One region of the Rugosimonospora acidiphila genome, then DNA from elsewhere that is predicted to be linked to it. Evidence: predicted binding sites of a transcription regulator. Region 1 holds the regulator's gene; each other region holds the start of a gene.
The links. The regulator HrcA, encoded in region 1, represses chaperone genes, less so after heat shock. The targets are predictions, from matches to a motif close to GGTTNGCACNCTCNNNNNGAGNGTGCNAACC.
Positions count from the first base shown of each region.

Region 2: the regulator HrcA is predicted to act here: its motif matches at 4,153-4,183, upstream of groL (chaperonin GroEL).
Region 3: the regulator HrcA is predicted to act here: its motif matches at 3,206-3,236, upstream of groES (co-chaperone GroES).

Region 1 is NZ_BAABJQ010000006.1:362,659-368,287, forward strand. Features, by position in the region: gene ABEA87_RS13790 (16S rRNA (uracil(1498)-N(3))-methyltransferase) at 1-465, opposite strand, end outside; gene dnaJ (molecular chaperone DnaJ) at 494-1,630, opposite strand; gene hrcA (heat-inducible transcriptional repressor HrcA) at 1,648-2,676, opposite strand; gene ABEA87_RS13805 (DUF4870 domain-containing protein) at 2,831-3,529, shown strand; gene ABEA87_RS13810 (DUF4870 domain-containing protein) at 3,636-4,259, shown strand; gene hemW (radical SAM family heme chaperone HemW) at 4,332-5,543, opposite strand; gene ABEA87_RS13820 (enoyl-CoA hydratase-related protein) at 5,562-5,629, shown strand, end outside.
Region 2 is NZ_BAABJQ010000031.1:59,411-65,039, forward strand. Features, by position in the region: gene ABEA87_RS35005 (S8 family serine peptidase) at 1-772, shown strand, start outside; gene ABEA87_RS35010 (dipeptidase) at 736-1,884, opposite strand; gene ABEA87_RS35015 (hypothetical protein) at 2,048-2,275, shown strand; gene groL (chaperonin GroEL) at 2,341-3,966, opposite strand; partial or broken gene ABEA87_RS35025 (cold-shock protein) at 4,742-4,944, opposite strand; gene ABEA87_RS35030 (GNAT family N-acetyltransferase) at 5,173-5,629, shown strand, end outside.
Region 3 is NZ_BAABJQ010000001.1:518,342-523,970, forward strand. Features, by position in the region: gene ABEA87_RS02590 (sugar ABC transporter permease) at 1-45, opposite strand, end outside; gene ABEA87_RS02595 (ATP-binding cassette domain-containing protein) at 42-902, opposite strand; gene ABEA87_RS02600 (sugar ABC transporter substrate-binding protein) at 1,030-2,118, opposite strand; gene groES (co-chaperone GroES) at 3,383-3,697, shown strand; gene groL (chaperonin GroEL) at 3,980-5,614, shown strand.

The DNA.
Region 1 (5,629 bases):
CAGGGCCGGCGTGGACAGCGGCGCCGGTATCGACGGGATCCGGCTGCGACGGGCCTGCTTGGCCGCCTCCCGGGCGGTGGCCCGCCACCGGACCAGCGGCTTCTCGTCGCGCCAGATCGCCACCGAGCGGGCGGCCTGCCAGGGCACTATCTCGTCCACCCCGGCCTCGGTCATCGCCTGGACCGCCAGCTCGCCCCGCTCCCCCTTGGCGATGCCCTGCGCCACCACCAGCCTGGGGTCGGGCGGCTCGGCGTACCGGCGCGCTGCGATGGACAGGTCGAGGGCGCCGCGCCGGGCGGCCGTGACCTCCGCCCGCGCCGTACCGCCCCGGCCGTCGGCCAGCAGCAACTCCTCGCCCACGCGCAGCCGCGCCACGTCGGCGGCGTGGTGCCCCTCCGGCCCGTCGAGCGTGAACTCCCCGCCCTCCGGCAGCGCCTCGACCAGGAACAGCGCGAGGCTGCTCACCGCCGGCCCACCGGTCGGAGTCCGCGGCTCACGCGTGACCGTTGAACGCGTCACGCCAACGGGAGAAGAAGCCACCCTGCTTGCTCAGCTCGGCGACCTCCTCGCCCCGGGTCTTGGCGAAGTCGCGCAGCATCCGCTCCTGGTCAGGGGTGAGCTTGGTCGGGGTACGCACGTCGAGGTGCACGAACAGGTCGCCCCGGCCGGTGCCGCGCAGGTGCGGCACGCCCTTGCCCCGGATCCGCACGGTGGACGCCGGCTGGGTGCCCGCACGCAGGTCGAGGTTCTCCTCGCCGTCCAGGGTCTTGATGGTCAGCCGGGTGCCCAGGGCGGCGGCCGTCATCGGGACCGTGACCCGGCAGTGCAGGTCGTCGCCCTTGCGGGAGAACACGTCGTGCTGCCGCTCGTGGATCTCCACGTACAGGTCGCCGGGCGGGCCGCCACCGGGGCCCACCTCGCCCTGACCGGCCAGCCGGATGCGCATCTGGTCCTCGACCCCGGCCGGGATCTTCACGGTCAGCGTCCGGCGGCTGCGGACCCGGCCATCGCCGGCGCAGGTCGGGCACGGGTTCGGGATCACCGTGCCGTAGCCGCCGCAGTTGCCGCACGGCCGGGAGGAGACCACCTGGCCGAGGAAGGTCCGCTGCACCGACTGGACCTCGCCGCGCCCGCCGCACACGTCGCAGGTGGCGACGTGGGTGCCGGCCGCGGTACCCGCGCCCTGGCAGGTCTGGCAGGTCACCGCCGTGTCGACGGTGATCGGGGCCTCGACCCCGAACGCCGTCTCGTGCAGGTCGAGGGGCAGCGGCAGGATCGCGTCGGAGCCAGGCCGGGTGCGCGGACGCGGGCCGCGAGACCCGGTCGCACCGCCGAAGAAGGCGTCCATGATGTCCTGGAAGCCGACGAACGCGCCGCCCGCCCCGGGCCCACCGGGGCCGCCGCCGCCACCGGGCGCCAGCGGGTCCCCGCCGACGTCGACGATCTGGCGCTTCCGGTCGTCGGACAGCACCTCGTACGCGGCGTTGATCTCCTTGAACCGCTCGTGGGCCTCCGGGTCCGGATTCACGTCCGGGTGGTACTGCCGAGCCAGCTTGCGGTACGCCCGCTTGATCTCGTCGGCGGTGGCGTCCTTTGCCACACCGAGGATGCCGTAGTAGTCCTTGGCCACCGTTGTCATGCCCTCATTCAGTTCTGCGCCAGGATTTCACCGACGTATCGCGCCACGGCGCTGACCGTGGCGATCGTGCCCGGGTAGTCCATGCGGGTTGGACCCAACACGCCCATTCCGCCAACCACCGTGCTGCCCGGTCCGTAGCCGGTGCTGACCACCGACGTGGCCCGCAGATGCTCGATCTCGTTCTCGTCGCCGATCAGGACCCTCGTCGCGGTGATGTCCTGCTCGGCCGATCCGATCAGCTTGAGCAGCACGACCTCCTCCTCGAGGGCTTCGAGGATCGGCCGAAGCGATCCCTGAAAGTCCAGGATGCCACCACGCGTCAGGTTCGCCGTACCGGCCAGCGCGATCCGCTCCTCGGTCCGCTCCACCAGCGTCTCCAGGAGCACGCTGGCCAGGGTCGACATGGCCCTCCGCAGGCCCGAGTCGGTCTCCTCGACCAGGTCCTGCACCAGCGGCGGCGTATCGACCAGCCGCTCGCCGCCGAGCTTCTCGTTGATCGCCGTACGCAGCCGGAGCACGTCGGCCTCGGGCACCGGATCGGGCATCTCCACCAGGCGCTGCTCCACCCGTCCAGTATCGGCGATCATGACGAGCATGATCCGGGTGGTGGACACGGGCACCAGTTCCAGGTGGCGCACCGAGGAGCGGGACAGGCTCGGGAACTGCACGACCGCCACCTGACGGGTCAGCTGCGCCAGCAGCCGGACCGTGCGGTGCACCACGTCGTCCAGGTCGACCGCGCCGACCAGGAACCGCTCGATGGCCCGGCGCTCCGCCGGGGACAGCGGCTTGATCCGCGAGAGCTTGTCCACGAACAGCCGGTAGCCCCGGTCGGTGGGCACCCGGCCGGCGCTGGTGTGCGGCTGGCGGATATAGCCCTCGTCCTCCAGCACCGCCATGTCGTTGCGGATGGTGGCCGGCGACACCCGCAGGTGGTGCCGCTCGACGAGCGCCTTGCTGCCGACCGGCTCCTGGGTCGAGACATAGTCCTGGACAATCGCCCGCAGCACGTCAAGCTTCCGGTCGTCGAGACTCATCGACCACCCCTCTCCGCCCGTCGTCGGCTGCTGGCACTCGGCGTTTGTGAGTGCCAGTCTACTTCCGGTCGAGCGGCGCAGGGGATCGGCGCGTCGTCCGATTCCCGCATACCCCTCCTGGCGTCCCCCTTGCCGTACCCCTACCGTGACGCACATGACCCAACCACCCACCCCACCATGGGACGAAACGCAGGCCGGCGGGCAGCCGGGATCGGGCGCGCCGGCGGGGTCGGGCGCGCCGGGGTCCGGCGTGCCGCCCCAGCCGGGACCGGCCGGGCCGGGCCCCACTCAGCCGGGTTACGGCCAGCCGGGCCAGCCGGGCCAGTCCGGCCCGGGCGGCGCGCCGGGTTACGGGCAGTCCGGCCCGGGCGGAGCGCCGGGTTACGGGCAGCCCTACGGGTACCCCCCGCCCGGGTACTCGACCGGGCCCGGCCAGCAGCAGCCGGGCCCGCCACCACCCGGCTACCCCTCCTCCCAGGACAAGACCTGGGCGCTGGTCGCGCACTTTGGCGGGGCGGTCGGCGCGGTCGTCGGCGGCGGCCTGCTCGGCTTCGTCGCGCCGTTGATCGCGCTGCAGGGACGCGGCAACCAGTCCCCGGCCGTGCGGGCGCACGCGGCCGCGGCGCTGAACTTCTTCGGCCCGGCCAGCGCGGTCGCGCTGATCCTGATCGTGGTCCGCATTTGCGTGGGCGCGTCGGGCGGCTGGCTGTTCACCGGGGCCGCCCACGCGCTGCTGAACCTCGCCCTGGGGGCCGTGGTGGTGCTCAGCGCGATCTTCGGCGTGGTCGGCGGGCTGCGGGCCAACGACGGCGAGCTGTACAAGTACCCGGTCAGCTACCCGGTCGTCCGTTGACCTATCGCGCGCCGTCCGCTCTGTCCACCCCTGAGCGGCAACTGTCGACAACTGGTCATCCGGGCTGTCTGGCGCGCGGTTGATTGGGCCACCTACCGTGACGGACATGACCGAACCCCCCAGCCCCACCTGGGATCCCGGCGCCGCAGGCGGCCAGCCCCAGGATCCCTCCGCGCCCCCGCAAGGCTTCCAGCCGCCGCGCCAGCAGCCGCCCGGCCAACCGCAGGACGGCCCGGCGTGGGACGCCACCGCGCCCGGCGGTTACCCGCCGGGCGGCTATCCCCAGGGCGGCGGCGCGCCGGGCGGCTACCCGCCGGGCGGCATGCCCCCGGGCGGCTACCCGCCGCCGACGTACTACCCGCCCACGAGCCCGCCGCCGCTGGGCTACGCCACCGCCGACGACAAGACCTGGGCCCTGATCGCCCACTTCGGCGGCGCCGCCGGCATGTTCATCAGTGGCTTCCTCGGCTGGGTGGCTCCGCTGATCGCGCTGGTGAACAAGGGCAACCAGTCGCCGACCGTGCGCGCGCACGCGGTGGCCGCGCTGAACTTCCACCTGACCTGGACGATCGTCGCGGTGGTCGGCTACATCACGCTGTGCTTCTTCATCGGCTTCATCATCCTGCCGATCGCCTGGCTCGTCGGAGTCATCCTGGGCATCATCGGCGGGCTGCGCGCCAACGAAGGGCAGCTGTACCACTACCCGATGTCGATATCCATAGTGAAGTAGATCCGATCGTCCCCGGAGACCGGTGAGTCTTCCCGGCTGGGAACTCACCGGTATCACCCGCCCGGTGCCGGCTCACGGCAGCAGGTCACGCACCACCGCGTCGGCCAGCAGCCGGCCGCGCAGCGTCAGCACGGCCGCCCCGGCCGAGTAGCGTGCCGGGTCCAGCAGACCGTCCCCGAGTGCCCGCCCAGCCGCCTCCCGCCCCGCTACGTCCAATGTGGACAAGGGGAGCCCGCCGGCCAGCCGCAGCCGCAGCATGACCTCCTCGGTCTGGCGCTCGTCCTTGGTGAGCAGTTCCCGACCCTGCCCCGGCGACCCGCCCCGGGCCAGCCGGTCGGCGTACGCCGACGGATGCTTCACGTTCCACCAGCGGACCCCGCCGACGTGGCTGTGCGCACCCGGGCCCAGCCCCCACCAGTCCCCGCCGTCCCAGTAGATGAGATTGTGCCGGCAGCGCGCCGCCTCGCCGGCCGCCCAGTTGGACACCTCGTACCAGTCGAGCCCGGCCTCGGACAGCGTGTAGTCCGCCGCCAGGTACCGGTCGGCCGCCACGTCGTCGTCCGGGTACGGCAGCTCCCCCCGGCGCATCCGGGCCGCCATCCGGGTGCCGTCCTCCACTATCAGGGCGTACGCGCTGACGTGATCCACGCCCGCGTCGAGCACCGCCTGCAGGGAACCGGCGAAGTCCGCCGAGGTCTCCCCCGGCGTTCCGTAGATCAAGTCGAGGTTGACGTGCTCGAACCCGGCGTCGCGCGCCTCCCGCGCGGCCTGGATGGCCCGGCCCGGGGTGTGCCGGCGATCCAGCACCCGCAGCACGTGCGGGGCGGCGGACTGCATGCCCAGCGAGATCCGGGTGAACCCGGCCCGGCGCAGCCGCGCCAGGGAGTCGGGCGTGACCGATTCGGGATTGGCCTCGGTGGTCACCTCGGCGCCCGGGGCCAACCCCCAGGTCCGGTCGATCCCTTCCAGAATCCGGCCGAGTTCGGCGGGAGGGAGCAGGGTCGGGGTGCCGCCGCCGAAGAACACGGTGTCCACCCGGGGCACCGAGCCGTCGAGCGCCCGGGCCGCCAGGGCCAACTCCGACAGCACCGTGTCGGCGTACCCGGCGGAGTCCACCCCCTCGCCCGGCGCGTACGTGTTGAAGTCGCAGTACCCGCACCTGGACGCGCAGAACGGCACGTGCACGTACACGCCGAAACCGCGCGCGCCGACGTCGGCGGTGGCTGAGGCCGGCAACCCGCCGTCGAAAGGAACCGGCTCACCGTCCGGCAACGCTCCAGGCATACCTACTAGTGTGCCGTCATGGGTTCTGAAGCCTCGCCGGTCCAGGTCGACATCGAGCGCGGGGTGGCCCGCGTCACGATGAACAG
Region 2 (5,629 bases), on a different contig from region 1:
CGACTCCTGGTACGACCCGTGGAACGGCACCCGCGCCCCGACGGACCACATCGGGCACGGGACGCACACGATCGCGACGGCGCTCGGCCGGGACGGCGTCGGGGTGGCGCCCGGCGCGCAGTGGATCGGCTGCGTGGACCTGGCCCGCAACCTCGGCAACCCCGGCTACTACCTCGGCTGCCTGCAGTTCATGCTGGCCCCGTTCCCGCACGGCGGGAACCCGCTGCGGGACGGCGACCCGAGCCGGGGCGCGGACGTGCTGACCAACTCGTGGGGGTGCCCGAGCGACGAGGGGTGCGACCCGGGCTCCCTGCGGCCGGCGGTCGACGCGCTGACCGACGCCGGAATCTTCGTCGTCGCCTCGGCCGGCAACACCGGCCCGCGCTGCGGCTCGATCACCGACCCACCGGCGCCGTACCAGGACACGTTTACGGTGGGGGCCGTCGACGGCTCCGGCGACGTGGCGGACTTTTCCAGCCGGGGACCGGTGACCGGCGAGCGGAAGCCGGACGTCCTCGCGCCCGGCGCCAACGTGGTCTCCGCGGTGCCGGGCGGGTACGCGGTGCTGTCCGGGACCTCGATGGCCGCGCCGCACGTGGCCGGCGTGGTCGCGCTGATGTGGTCGGCCAACCCCGACCTGATCGGTGACGTCGCCCGTACCGCGCAGATCCTGCGGCAGACGGCCACCGGGGCGAGCGCCGACGGCTGCGGCGGCAACGCCGGGATCGTGGACGCCTACGCGGCGGTGCGCTCGGCGACCGGATCCGCGTAGCGGGCCGTCTCCCGGATCACGCGCATGGCGTTGTGCCACGTCAGCTTGGCCAGGTCGGCATCGGACCAGCCGCGCCCGGACAGCTCCGCGAGCAGGTTCGGGTACCCGGCGACGTCGGCCAGCCCGTCCGGGGTCGCCGCCACCCCGTCGAAGTCGCTGCCGAGCCCGACGCAGTCCAGCCCGGCCACCTCCCGTACGTGCTCGACGTGATCGGCGACGTCGGCCACCGTGCAGGGCGGGCGGGGGTGGTCCCGGACCCAGGCCGCCAGCTCATCCCTCCACTGTGGAGAGTCGTCTGGCGCCTCCACGGTGGCCTCGAAGGCGCCCTGCTCCGCCATCCACTCTCGGCAATCATCCCGGAGGAAGCCCGGCACGAAGGTCACCATGACGATGCCGGAGCTGACCGCCACCCGTTCGAGTACCGAGTCGGGGACGTTGCGCGGGTGATCGCACAACGCCCGAGCCGAGGAGTGCGAGAAGAAGGCCGGCGCGCTGGACACGTCGAGCACGGCCTCCATGGTGGACATCGCGACGTGTGACAGGTCGACCAGCATGCCCAGCCGGTTGCACTCCCGAACCACCTCGTACCCGAACGGCGCCAGCCCGCCGACCCCAGGGACGTCCGTGGCGCTGTCCGCCCACTCGGTGTTCAGGCGGTGGGTCAGCGTCAGGTACCGGGCACCCCGGTCGAACATCAGCCGGAGGGTCTCCAGGGATCCGTCGATGCTGTGACCGCCCTCGATGCCGATCAGCGCGGCGATCCGGCCGGACGCGCGTGCCGCCTCGATCTCCTCGGCGTCCCGGGCCAAGGCCAGCAGATCCGGGTACCGCTCGACCAGCCGATGCACGAAGTCGATCTGTTCCAGGGTGGCGACCACGGCGGCGTCACCCGTCAGGCGTACCGACACGTACGCCGACCAGAACTGCGCGCCCACGCCGCCGGCCCGCAGCCGGACCAGGTCGGTGTGCAGGCCGCTCCCGCTCTGGTCGACCCCCACGTCCAGCCGGTCGAGGTCGTAGCGCACCCGGCCCCGCATCTCCCACGCGAGATCGTTATGGCCGTCGATCACCGGAGCGGCGGACAACAGGGTACGAAACCGGTCGGTAACCATGGTGGCACGGTACCCGGGGGACACCCCTCATAACCCTGGCCAGGGGGGCGTCAAACGGATGGACGCTCCAGCGACCCCCATTCGGGCAGTTATTTCGATTCGCCGGACCGTAACCGTCCTGAGCCGTAATGTGGGCCTTTCCGGGAGTCCGGAAGGAGGAGCCATGGGCACGTCACCATCAGACAAAGATCTCCGAGCCGAAGCTCAGGATCTGGTCGAAGAATTGCCTGACGAGACCGCGGCCGGTCGAATGGTGCACGACGACGGCACGCCGGCGAGCGCCGACGAATGGCTACGTAACCGCAGTAAGGCGATGAAGGGTCAGCCGGGTGCTCCTAGCCCGCTGTCCATACCGCCGAAGAAGAACAACAACAAGCCACCAAACCGGTAAGAGCCCGGATACGGCGGACGGGCGAGCCGACTGGCTCGCCCGTCCGTCGTGGCTGGAGCTGGGACTCAGAAGTCCATGTCCCCGCCGCCGCCCGGCGCACCGGCCGGGGCCGGCGACTTCTCCGGCTTGTCCGCGACCACGGCCTCCGTGGTCAGGAACAGGGCCGCGATCGAGGCCGCGTTCTGCAGCGCCGACCGGGTGACCTTGGCCGGGTCGATGATGCCCGACTCGAGCATGTCGACGTACTCGCCCGTGGCCGCGTTCAGGCCCTGGCCAGCCGGCAGGCTGCGGACCTTCTCGACCACCACGCCGCCCTCGAGGCCGGCGTTGACCGCGATCTGGCGCAGCGGAGCCTCCAGAGCGGTACGCACGATCTGGGCACCGGTGGCCTCGTCGCCCACCAGGTCCAGCTTGTCGAACGAGGTCTTGCCGGCCTGAACCAGCGCGACACCGCCGCCGGAGACCATGCCCTCCTCGACGCCGGCCTTGGCCGCCCGCACAGCGTCCTCGACGCGGTGCTTGCGCTCCTTCAGCTCGACCTCGGTGGCCGCACCGATCTTGATGACCGCGACGCCACCGGCCAGCTTGGCCAGCCGCTCCTGCAGCTTCTCGCGGTCGTAGTCGGAGTCGCTCTTCTCGATCTCGGCACGGATCTGGTTGACCCGGCCCTGGATCTGGTCGGCGTCACCGGCACCATCGACGATGGTGGTCTCGTCCTTGGTGATCTGCACCTTGCGGGCGCGACCCAGCAGGTCGAGGGTGGCGTTCTCCAGCTTGAGACCGATCTCCTCGCTGATGACCTGGCCACCGGTGAGGATCGCGATGTCCTGCAGCTGAGCCTTGCGGCGGTCGCCGAAGCCGGGGGCCTTGACGGCAACCGACTTGAAGGTGCCGCGCACCTTGTTGACGATCAGGGTGGCCAGGGCCTCGCCCTCGATGTCCTCGGCGATGATCAGCAGCGGCTTGCTCGACTGCATGACCTTCTCCAGGCTCGGGAGCAGGTCCTTCACCGCGGAGATCTTGCTGTTGACGATCAGGATGTACGGGTCGTCGAGGACGGCCTCCATCCGCTCCACGTCGGTCATGAAGTACTGGGAGATGTATCCCTTGTCGAAGCGCATACCCTCGGTGAGCTCAAGCTCCAGGCCGAAGGTGTTGCTCTCCTCGACGGTGATGACGCCTTCCTTGCCGACCTTGTCCATCGCCTCGGCGATGATCTCGCCGACGCTGGAGTCACCGGCCGAGATCGAGGCGACCGAGGCAATCTGCTCCTTGGTCTCCACGTCCTTGGCCATCTTGGCCAGTTCCTCGGCGACCGCCGCGGTGGCGGCCTCGATGCCCCGCTTCAGGGCGATCGGGTTCGCGCCGGCGGCGACGTTACGCAGGCCCTCGCGGACCAGCGCCTGAGCCAGGACGGTCGCCGTCGTGGTGCCGTCACCGGCCACGTCGTCGGTCTTCTTGGCAACTTCCTTGACCAGCTCAGCGCCGATCTTCTCGTACGGGTCCTCGAGCTCGATTTCCTTGGCGATGCTCACACCATCGTTGGTGATGGTGGGGGCGCCCCACTTCTTCTCGAGCACGACGTTGCGGCCCTTGGGGCCCAGCGTCACCTTGACGGCGTCGGCGAGGTTGTTCATGCCCCGCTCAAGACCGCGGCGCGCCTCCTCGTCGAACGCGATAATCTTGGCCATTCGGCGTTGTCCTCCTGGACAATCCCGGCGCCTCCGCTTCTTAGACGGCGGCCCGTGTGTCTACGCGTGGTCAGAACGGTGCCACCGCCGCCGTCAGATGCGCCGGCAAGGGCAACACCGCTCCCCGGCCGAGCCAGACAGAGCCCGCGACGACCGGCCCCACTGCTGGGACCACACCGGCTCGACCGTTGGCACTCAGCCTACCCGAGTGCCAATCACTTGTTTAGCACTCTCCCCTTACGAGTGCAAGCGTCCGAAAACGCGGGCGGGAGCGGGGCCGCCACGGCCGAGCAGGTGGGACCCCGGGAGCGTCCCGGATCGGGGCGAGAGCGGGTCCAGACCCGGGCGGGAGCGGGGCCGGCGGCCGGCGGAATCGGGCGGCCGGGCGGACGGGGCCCGGTCGGGGACCCCGGGGAGCCGGGGAGCCGGGAAGCCGAGCGCGGCGGCGGAAAGCCGGGGGCGGCCAAGCGGATCGGGGGCGGCCGGACGGCCCGGCCGGGCGCCACCTGTCGGCTACCGGGTGATGGCCGACCCGATGGCCGGCCTCGCGCCACCGCGTGGCCGGAGCGTGCGCCCGCACCCCTAGAAAAGGCGGGTGGCCGGCGGATGATCGGGGCACGGGGTCATGTCCGCGTCGGCGCAGCCCCCTGCCACGATCGGCAAGGGTGGAAAGACGGTCGGAAACGCCACACGGGACACCGAATCCCACAGTAGTGGGGATCGATGTCCCGTGATGTCACGTCTGATACGGCCCGCGATAGCCGGCCTCGCAGACTCAGGCGATCAGGCGGACCTTCTCCGCCTGCGGGCCCTTCTGACCCTGCGCGATCTCGAACTCGACGCGCTGACCGTCTTCCAGCGACTTGTAGCCGTCCATCTCGATCGCGGAGAAGTGGACGAAGACGTCCTGCCCCCGTCGACCGCGATGAAGCCATAGCCCTTCTCGCTGTTGAACCACTTGACGGTGCCCTGTGCCACGGTGCACTTCCTCACTTCGATGGTGCTGGGTCTGCCGACCCCCGACCCCACCGCGGAGCCGGTGCCGCGGTTTGCTTGCCGGTCTGGCGGGACGCGGGGCGAAACAGCGACCGAAAAAGCACGGTACACGAGCGGTCCGTAGGCCGCACCCCCGCAAATCGGACCTCATGGTCACAGTCAAGACTCAATGGGTGTCACGGGGTAAGCGTCGAAGGGCGGGCTAGTGCAATGGCCGAAGCGGTAGTGCGGCGAGTGACGATGGCTGATGCGGCAATGGCAAGGGCATTGCGTCTTGAAATGCTCGCAGACGCCCCACTCGCCTTTCTCGAAACAATCGATGAGGCGGCGGCCCGGCCGCATGCCGAGTTCGCGGCCAAGCTGCGCGAGCGGGTGGCCGGCAACGCCCAGGCGTTGTTTGTCGCGGCGGCCGACGGCCGGCTGGTCGGGCAGGCCGGCGGCTTCACGCCGCCCGGTACCCGCGGCGTCACGCTGGTGTTCGCCGTGTACCTGGCGCCGACCTGGCGCGGCCGGGGCCTGCTCGGCCGCCTGGTGGACGCGGTGGCCCAGTGGTCGCTGGCCGCGGGCCGGCCGGAGCTCGAATTGGAGGTGATGACCGGCAACCAGCGGGCGATCCGGGCGTACCAGGGACTCGGTTTCGTCGACACCGGGCTGCGTTCGCGCCACC
Region 3 (5,629 bases), on a different contig from region 1:
GCCGGGTACCTCCGTGCGGCCGGGAGGGGTCTGGAGGGCGGTCATTGCTGTGCTCCGTTCGTGTCGCCGAGGTCGACTCCGCCGCCGTCGTGCGAACCGTTGCCGTTTCCGTTGCCGTTGCCGTTGCCCGCCGCGGCGGCCGTAGCCGGAGGTAGCCCCAGGTCGCCGCTGCGGCCCGCGGTGATGAGCTCGACCACCTGGGAGTAGGTCACGTCGCTGGCCTTGACCTGTGCCGCCATCCGCCCGAGGTACAGGCAGGCGATCTGGTCGGCCACCGCGAAGACGTCATTCATGTTGTGTGAGATGAGGACGACCGCGAGGCCGTTGTCCGCGAGCTGGCGGACCAGTTCGAGTACCTGCGCGGTCTGCGCGACGCCCAGCGCGGCGGTGGGCTCGTCGAGGATGACCACCTTGCTGTTCCACAGCACGGCCTTGGCGATCGCCACGGTCTGACGCTGGCCACCCGACAGGCTGGACACCTGCTGCCGGACCGACTTCACCGTGCGGACCGACAGCCGGTCCAGGGTCTGGCCGGCCAGCTTCTCCATGGTGGGCTCGTCCAGCACGATGCCCCTGGTGCGCTCGCGGCCGAGGAACATGTTCTGCACGATGTCGAGGTTCTCGCACAGCGCGAGGTCCTGGTACACGATCTCGACGCCCAGCGCGGAGGCGTCACGGGGGCTGTGCACGGTGACCGGCTTGCCGTCGAAGTAGTACTCGCCGGAGTCGATCGGGTAGATGCCGCCGGCGCATTTGACGAGGGTGGATTTGCCCGCGCCGTTGTCGCCGACGAGAGCGGTGACCTCACCCGCGTTGGCGGTGAAGTCGACGTGCCGGAGCACCTGTACGGGACCGAAACTCTTGTCGATCCCGCGCAGCTCCAGAGTGGGAGTGGCGGTCACGGGAAACTGCTCCTGTCAGAAGGTGGTCGTCGTTCGCAGACCGGGGCGGTGACCAGCGGAGTCCCGGCGCCGCGCGGAGGCGCGGCGCCGGGACGCATGCCGGTCGCGAGGGACTGGGCCTGGCCTTTTAGCTGATGCCGGCCGCGGCGCACTTGGCGGCGTAGTCGCCGGTGCACAGCTGGTCCTTGGTCACGAAGCCGTCGGCCACCACGTCCTTGACGTTGTCCTTGTAGATCGCCACCGGCGTCTCCAGCTTGGACGGGACGTCCTTGTTGAGCTTCGGGTCGTGCACGGTCTGAGTCACCGAGGGCTTCTCGCCCTTGGCCAGCGCGATGGCCAGTTCCGAGGCGTCCTTGGCTTCGAGCTGGACGGCCTTGTAGACGGTCATGCACTGGTCGCCGTCGAGGATGTGCTGCAGGCCCTGCACGGTCGCGTCCTGGCCGGTGACCGGCATCTGCAGGTGGTCCTTCTTCAGCACGGCGATGACCGAGTTGGCCATGCCGTCGTTGGCCACCAGGACGCCGCCCATCTTCGGGGTGCTCGTCAGCATCTGCTCGAAGTCGGTGCCCGCGGTGGTGTTGTCCCAGGCCGGTACGGAGGTGTTCGGGCCCTTGGCGTAGGTGCCGTCCGCGTACAGCGGGTCGAGGACCGAGTTGTAGCCCTGGGCGAACAGGGTCGCGTTGTTGTCGTCCGGCGAGCCGTTCAGCTCGGCGACGATGGTGCCCTTCGGCGCCTGCTTGTCGGCCAGGCACTTCTGCAGGCCCTGGCCCTGCAGCTTGCCGACCTGAACGTTGTCGAACGAGACGTAGTACTGCGCGCCGCCGCCGATGGTGAGTCGGTCGTAGTCGATGACCGGGATGCCGGCCGCCTGGGCCTTCTTGATGACGGCGGTGCCGCTGCCCGCGTCCAGGTCGGTGATGACCAGAACGTTGACCCCACTCGTGATCATCTGGTCGGCGATGGTCTGGAACGCGTTCGGGTCACCCTGCGCGTTCTGGATGTTCGACTTGACGTGGGCGTCGTCGAACGCCTTCTTCAGCAGCGGCCGGTCGTCGGCTTCCCAACGGGCCGAGGACTTGGTGTCGGGCAGGATGACACCGACGTACGGGCCCTTCTTCGCCGAGCCCGAACCGGAGTCGTCGGACTTGCCACAGGCGGACAAGCTGCCAGCAACCACCAGCCCGGCGGCGGCGAGGGCGAGGATCCCCTTGCGCATTGCATGGGTCCTTTCGGGGTATGCGCCGCACGGGGCGGCGGGGAGGGGTCATTCGTTTGCACGTATCGATGCACTTCGGCCCGAATTCCGGCTTCTTGGCTGGTGTCGCCCCCTCCGGCCGGCCCTCGAACCGATTGTTGTGCCCGGCAACGTATTCCTCTCGACGCGCCCCGCACAAGATGACGGCGGGGTTAAGTTTGTTGTCGGCAGTAACAATTCGGCAACGTGAGTGACCTTGCCGCTTTGACCAGGCTTCCCGCGTCGCCACGGCCACCGCCCCGCTCTCCCGTCCGCCCGGTTACGCCCGAGCCGAGCGGCGTTCGACGCGGTCTGCGACCGGATGCCGGGTCCCGCCAGGGCAAACCGGGCCAAATTTGTTGCCGTGGATGACAATTCGGCGTCGTGAGTGGACTTGCCGCGTTGACCAGGCGATCTGGCTTGGGTTTCCGGACCGGGACCAAGCTGGGCGGCGTTCTGCGCGGCCGGCGGACTGGGCGCCGCGCCCCTGCCGGGGGCAAGCGGGGGTTGGGTTTGTTGTTGTCAGTGACAATTCGACAACGTGAATAACTTTGTGCGTTGGCCAGGCCACGCGGCGTCGCATGCCCACCGCGCCGCTCTCGCGGCCGCCCGGTTTGAGTCCGGACCGGGCTGCCGGACGGGGCTGCCGGACGGGGCTGCCGACCCGGCGGTTCCTTCGCGGCCTGCGACCGGACACCGGGCCTTGCCACGAGCAAGCGGCTCGCACCTTCGCCGCGCGAGAGCCGCTCGCGGCCCAGCGCCACGCGGTCGTCGCGGAGGCGCGACGCGGAGGCGCGACGCGGAGGCGCGCCGCGAAGGCGCCACGCGGAGGCGCCACGCGGTCGCCGCGGGGGCGCTACGTGGTTCGCCGCGGGCGCGGGGGATGCCCGCCCCGGGTGTTCGTGCCAACCGCCGGCGGGCGCGTTACCGGCCGACGCGCCAGCCCCGTGACGGTCGGCCGGAGGTGGTCACGCGGCGTGCTCCGGCCTGCTCCGGGAGATCGTGCGCGGTACCGGGCGCGAGAGTTGGCACTCTCCTTGACGGAGTGCTAGATCCCGGCATAACCTGCGATTAGCACTCTCACGCTGAGGGTGCCAATCGGCTGGCCGTTGGCCGGCCGGTGCAAGCCCGGCGGAACCGGCACCCGCGACGACGGAGCCGCTGGAAAACGCCGTCTTGCTGGCCCAGCCCAGTGCTGGACCACGGGTGGCATGTGGCAGACGAAGATCAAGTACCCCAGGAGGGTATGCCCGTGACTACCGCGACCAAGGTTGCGATCAAGCCGCTCGAGGACCGCATCGTGGTCCAGGCGAACGAGGCTGAGACGACCACGGCGTCGGGCTTGGTAATCCCCGACACCGCCAAGGAGAAGCCGCAGGAGGGCACTGTCCTCGCTGTGGGCCCGGGCCGCTTCGACGACAAGGGCAACCGGATTCCGATCGACGTTCAGGTCGGCGACACGGTGCTCTACTCGAAGTACGGCGGCACCGAGGTCAAGTACGCCGGCGAGGAGTACCTGGTGCTCTCCGCTCGCGACGTCCTCGCTGTTATCGAGAAGTGAGCTGGGCGGGTCGTCGCCGGGGTGCACGTTGCGCCGGCCGCCGACCCGAGCGTTAACGGTCAAGATCGTCGTTCGTCGGCGGTCCCAGCCGAGATGATCACAAGTGCCGTCCCGGCGCCCGGCGAGCCGGGCGGTGGCCTGAGGGCCTGACGGCGCGGCTTTTGCGACCGGCGCGTCCGGCCCGCCACGAAATGGCGGGTCTGGCGGCCGGTCCACGAATGTGCCGTCCTGACGCCCGGACCACCGGGCGTCAGGACGGCACTTCCTTGTGAAGGGATAGATATGGCGAAGATCCTGAGCTTCTCGGACGACGCCCGACACCTGCTCGAGCACGGCGTGAACGCGCTGGCTGACACGGTCAAGGTCACCCTTGGTCCGAGGGGCCGCAACGTCGTTCTGGACAAGAAGTTCGGCGCCCCCGTAATTACCAATGACGGTGTGACGATCGCCAAGGAGATCGAGCTCACCAACCCGTACGAGAACCTTGGCGCCCAGCTGGTCAAGGAGGTGGCGACCAAGACCAACGACGTCGCCGGCGACGGGACCACCACGGCGACCGTGCTCGCCCAGGCGATGGTCCGGGAGGGCCTGCGCAACGTGACCGCCGGGGCCAACCCGAGCGGTCTCAAGCGGGGCATCGACACCGCCGTCAAGGTGGTCAACGACGCGCTGCTGGACAAGGCCACCGAGGTGTCCGGCCACGAGGAGATCGCGCACGTCGCGACGATCTCGGCGCAGGACGCGACGATCGGTAACCTGATCGCCGAGGCGATGGAGAAGGTCGGCCGGCAGGGCGTGATCACCGTCGAGGACGGTTCGACCATGACCACCGAGCTCGAGGTCACCGAGGGCATGCAGTTCGACAAGGGCTACGTGTCGCCGCACTTCGTGACCGACGCCGAGGCCGGCGAGGCGGTGCTCGAGGACGCCTACATCCTGGTCACCAGCCAGAAGATCAGCGCGGTGGAGGAGATGCTGCCGCTGCTGGAGAAGGTCCTGCAGGCCAGCAAGCCGCTGCTGATCATCGCCGAGGACGTGGAGGGCCAGGCCCTCGCCACCCTCGTGGTCAACGCCATCCGCAAGACGCTGCGGGTGATCGCGGTGAAGGCCCCGGCCTTCGGCGACCGGCGCAAGGCGATGCTGCAGGACATCGCGATCCTGACCGGCGGCGAGGTGATCTCGCCCGATCTCGGGTACAAGCTGGAGACCGCCGGGCTGGAGCAGCTGGGCCAGGCCCGCCGGATCGTGGTCACCAACGAGACCACCACGATCGTCGACGGCGCGGCCAAGGACGAGGACGTCGCCGAGCGGGTCTCCCAGATCCGCAAGGAGATCGAGGCCTCCGACTCCGACTGGGACACGGAGAAGCTCAACGAGCGGCTCGCGAAGCTGTCCGGCGGGGTAGCGGTGATCAAGGTGGGTGCCGCCACCGAGGTCGAGCTGAAGGAGAAGAAGCACCGCATCGAGGACGCCATCTCGGCGACCAAGGCTGCCGTCGAGGAGGGCATCGTGCCCGGTGGCGGCGCCGCGCTGGTGCAGGTCTCCTCGGCGCTCGACGGTCTGTCGCTGACCGGTGACGAGCGCACCGGCGCCACGATCGTGGCCAAGGCGCTGGTCGAGCCGCTGCGGTGGATCGCCCAGAACGCCGGACACGACGGGTACGTCGTGGTGGACAAGGTGCGCGCCAGCGCCTGGGGCGAAGGCCTCAACGCCGCCTCCGGCGAGTACGTCAACCTGGCCAAGGCGGGCATCCTCGACCCGGTCAAGGTGACCCGGAACGCGCTGGCCAACGCCGCGTCCATCGCCGGGCTGCTGCTGACCACCGAGAGCCTGGTCGTGGACAAGCCCAAGGAGCCGGAGGCCGCCCCGGCCGGGGACGGCCACGGTCACGGCCACTCGCACGGCCCCGGTTTCTGAACCGGCGTCCTGAGA